2 regions of the Amycolatopsis granulosa genome follow, and region 1 is predicted to be linked to the other one. Evidence: riboswitches for the same ligand, from Rfam matches in the RefSeq annotation. Region 1 holds a riboswitch; the other holds the start of a gene.

Region 1 (2,191 bases):
GTCGTCGGCCGGCGGATCGAGCCGCCCGTCGGCGGTGATGCGCTGGTCGAGTTCGTACCGGTGCCGGCGCCGGGCGAGGGGCACCGGCTTGGACCAGGACAGGTCGTAGAGCACCGGCCGCCGCAGCCGGCCGAGCTCCAGCACGTCACGGAAGCCGCGGGTGGTGACGACCGCGGTGCGGACACCGGTCATCTCCAGGATCGCGTTGGTGGCCACGGTGGTGCCGTGCAGCATGGCGGTGACGGCTTCCGGTTGCGCCCCGGCCGCGGCCAGCACGCCGGTGGTCGCCGACACCACCCCCGCGCCGTAGTCCGGCGGGGTGGAGGGGACCTTCATCGGGACGACGTCACCGGCCGGACCCAGCGCGATGACGTCGGTGAAGGTGCCGCCGATGTCGGCGCCGACTCGCCAGCCGGCCGGTCGGGGATCGGGACGGGAAGCCACGGGATCTCCTTCTCTGAACGAGTAAGTGGGATCACAGTAATCTCGGGTTGAGATATCAGCAAGGGTCAATTGGTGTTTTTGATCCACGGGCCCGGCCTCTTGACCGGCCCGGACCGGTCCCGTTAGGTTCGGCATCCGTCAAACTGCATATCGCGCCATTCGAACCGGAGCGGGAGAGCTCCCGCCGCGGGCGGGACGCCGAAGGAGCAACACTCCCCAGAATCTCTCAGGCACCCCCACCGCTCCGGCGAGGCGAACTCTGGAAAGCCAGGACCCGGTCCTGCGCCCACGGTGCAAACCGCTCCGGCGGTGAAGCTCTCAGGTATCGATGACAGAGCGGGGAGGCCCACCCAGCCGTGGTGCCGCGTCGGTGCGGTGCCGGACACCGGGAGCCTCTTGGCCGTGAACTCCGTTTCCACGTCCCGTGCCGGGACCGCCGCGCGATCCGCCGGCCCGCTCACCACACGGTCCACTCCGGACCCGATGCCGCCCGCCGCCGTGCGGGCCCGATCAGCCGAGGAGATGCCCGTGTCCGTTCCGGCCGAGCTGAAGTACACCGCCGAGCACGAGTGGCTCGACCTCGACGGGGACACCGCCACCGTCGGGATCACCGCGTTCGCCGCGGACGCCCTCGGCGACGTGGTGTACCTGGATCTCCCCGCCGCCGGCAGCACCGTCACGGCGGGCCGTCCGTGCGGTGAGATCGAGAGCACCAAATCGGTCAGCGAGCTCTACGCGCCGGTGGACGGCGAGGTCGTCGAGGTCAACGCGAAGGTCACCGCCGACCCCGGTCTGCTCAACACCGACCCGTTCGGCGAGGGCTGGCTGTTCCGGATGAAGGTCACCGCGGTGGGCGACCTGCTCGATGCGGCCGCCTACCTGGCGCGCACCGGCGGTGCCTGATGGGCACACACGACCTCCCGCTGTCCGAAGTGGACCCCGAGGTGCACGCCGCGGTGACGTCCGAGCTCGACCGTCAGCGGCACACCCTCGAGCTGATCGCGAGCGAGAACTTCGCGCCGGTGGCGGTGATGCAGGCGCAGGGCTCGGTCCTGACCAACAAGTACGCCGAGGGTTATCCCGGCCGTCGCTACTACGGCGGCTGCGAGCACGTCGACACCGTGGAACGCCTGGCCATCGACCGGGTGAAGCAACTGTTCGGATCCCGTTTCGCCAACGTCCAGCCGCATTCCGGGGCACAGGCCAACGCGGCGGCCATGTTCGCGATGCTCGAACCCGGTGACACCGTGCTCGGCCTCGACCTGGCGCACGGCGGGCACCTGACGCACGGGATGCGGGCGAACTTCAGCGGCCGGCTCTACCGGGTCGTGGCCTACCACGTTCGCGACACCGATTTCCGGCTGGACCTGGCCGAGGTCGAGCGGCTGGCGGCCGAGCACCGCCCGAAGCTCATCGTGGCCGGCTGGTCGGCCTACCCGCTGCACCTGGACTTCGCCGCGTTCCGCCGCATCGCCGACGACGTCGGCGCCCGCCTGATGGTGGACATGGCGCACTTCGCCGGGCTCGTGGCGGCCGGCCTGCACCCCAGCCCGGTGCCGCACGCCGACGTCGTCACCACCACGACCCACAAGACCCTCGGCGGCCCGCGCGGCGGCGTGATCCTCACCGACGACGCGGCGCTGGCCAAACGCATCGACTCGGCGGTCTTCCCGGGGCAGCAGGGCGGTCCGCTCGAGCACGTGATCGCGGCGAAGGCGGTGGCGTTCAGACTGGCCGGGACCGAAGA
Region 2 (2,191 bases), 3.0 Mb from region 1:
GACGACCGCGGCGGCCCGGCCCGGCACCCGCGCGAGCACGGTGTCGAAGAAGCCCTCGTGCACCACCTCCACGCCCGCGGTCCGCAGCGCCCCGGCCAGCCCGGCGGCCAGCCCGTGCACCCGCCGCGCGATCTCGGTCAGCCCCTCCGGGCCGTGGTACACGGCGTACATCGCCGCCAGCACCGCCGGCAGCACCTGGGCCGTGCAGATGTTCGACGTCGCCTTCTCGCGGCGGATGTGCTGCTCGCGGGTCTGCAACGCGAGCCGGTAAGCGGTGTTGCCGTCCGCGTCGACCGAGACGCCGACCAGCCGGCCGGGCAGCGACCGCTCCAGGCCGCGGCGCACGGCGAGGTACCCGGCGTGCGGGCCGCCGTAGCCGAGCGGGACGCCGAAGCGCTGGGTGGTCCCGGCCGCGATGTCCGCGCCGAACTCGCCGGGTGCGGTGATCAGCGTCAGCGCCAGCAGGTCGGCCGCCACGGTGTACAGCGCGCCGGCGTCCTTCGCGACCTTGCCGATGGCCTCGTAGAAGCCCTTGCCGCGCAACAGACCGGACGCGCCCGGGTACTGCACGACGACGCCGAAGAAGTCCTCCGGCAGCCCGGTGCCCAGGTCCCGTACGTCGACCTCGATGCCGACCGCCTCCGCCCGGGTGCGCACCACCGCGATGGTCTGCGGCAGGCACTCGGCGTCCAGGACGACGCGCGACGACTTCGCCTTCGACGCACGGCGCATCAGCAGGACGGCCTCGGCGACCGCCGTGGACTCGTCGAGCAGGGAGGCGTTGGCGATGTCCAGGCCGGTCAGGCCGGACACCATGGTCTGGAAGTTCAGCAGCGCCTCCAGCCGCCCCTGCGAGATCTCCGGCTGGTACGGCGTGTACGCGGTGTACCAGGCCGGGTTCTCCAGCACGTTGCGGCGGATGACCGGCGGGGTGACGGTGTCGCTGAAGCCCAGGCCGATCATCTGGGTCATCGGGCGGTTCTTCGCCGCCAGCGCACGCAGCTCGGCGGTCGCCTCCTGCTCGGAGGCCGGGGGCAGGCCCAGCGCGCCCGCCGTGCGGATCGCGGCCGGGACGGCCGCCTCGACCAGGGCGTCCAGACTCCCGTACCCGCACTCGGCGAGCATCTTGGCCTGTTCGTGCTCGGAAGGTCCGATGTGACGATCGGCGAAGGACATCGGGAGCTCCTCATCTGCGGGTGGCGGGAACTCCCCCTCTGTCATCGGCACCTGAGAGTTTCACCGCGCTCGCGGCTTTCACCTTGGGTGAGGCGCGATGCGCGCGCCTGCTTTCCAGAGTGGCCTGGCGCGGAGCGGTAACTGGTACCTGAGAGATTGACGGGGAAGTTGCTCCTTCGGTGCCCCAGTGACCTGGGGACTCTCCCGCTCCGGCTCGTGACGGCCTGATGTTCAGTTGTCCGGCTTCAGTCTACAGCGGCGTAACGTACGCGGCCGGGATGCCGCCGTCCACCGGAAACGCGAAGCCGTGATGAACACCGCAGCGTGGACGGGACGAGCGCGCCCTGCGTCGTGGGCAACCGTCGAGATGCGCGGGGGCTGCCGAGCTCTGGTTTTAGAGGGTAGTCTCCACAAACATGGGCCGACCACCACGGCATTCCGCCGACGAGCTGCTGGACGCCGCCGTCCGGCTGTTCGCCGCGGGCGGGCCGGAAGCGGTCACCATGTCGGCGGTGGCGCGGGAGGCGGGCGCGCCGAGCGGATCGGTCTACCACCGCTTCCCGGGACGCCCGGCGTTGCAAGCCGCGTTGTGGCTGCGCACCGTGCGGCGGTTCCATCGCGACTACCTGGCGGTACTGGGCGGAGAACGGCCCCTGGACGCGGCGGCCGCGGCCGTGCGCTGGTGCCGGGAACGGCCCGGGGAGGCCCAGGTGCTGTACGCGGGAAAACGGCTGCTCGGCGCGAGCTCCTGGTCGGCCGAGGACCGCGCCGAGGACGCCCGGTGCGATGCCGCGCTGGACGAGGTGCTGCGCACCGTGGTGCGGCGGCTGCGCGCGCAAACCGGATCGAGTGCCGACGAGCTTCTGCTCGTGCTGATCGACCTGCCGTACGCGGTGGTGCGGCGGTACCTGGCCCAGGGGCGGCCACCACCGGAGTCCGCCGTGGACCTGGTGGCCCGGATCGCCCGCACGATTTCGACCGATGAAGGGACCAACGATGGCTGACGTGATCGACG

What was found. A riboswitch is a leader RNA that binds a small molecule or an ion and turns the genes downstream of it on or off. The one in region 1 is predicted to bind glycine.
Region 2: linked by a shared signal. The riboswitch ahead of gcvP (aminomethyl-transferring glycine dehydrogenase) and the one ahead of gcvH (glycine cleavage system protein GcvH) in region 1 are both predicted to bind glycine.

Annotation. Positions count from the first base shown of each region.
Region 1 is NZ_JAANOV010000001.1:1,624,892-1,627,082, reverse strand. Features, by position in the region: gene FHX45_RS07840 (hydantoinase/oxoprolinase family protein) at 1-444, opposite strand, end outside; glycine riboswitch at 605-696, shown strand; glycine riboswitch at 698-789, shown strand; gene gcvH (glycine cleavage system protein GcvH) at 967-1,347, shown strand; gene glyA (serine hydroxymethyltransferase) at 1,347-2,191, shown strand, end outside.
Region 2 is NZ_JAANOV010000001.1:4,643,353-4,645,543, reverse strand. Features, by position in the region: gene gcvP (aminomethyl-transferring glycine dehydrogenase) at 1-1,176, opposite strand, end outside; glycine riboswitch at 1,302-1,393, opposite strand; gene FHX45_RS22810 (TetR/AcrR family transcriptional regulator) at 1,593-2,180, shown strand; gene FHX45_RS22805 (amidohydrolase family protein) at 2,173-2,191, shown strand, end outside.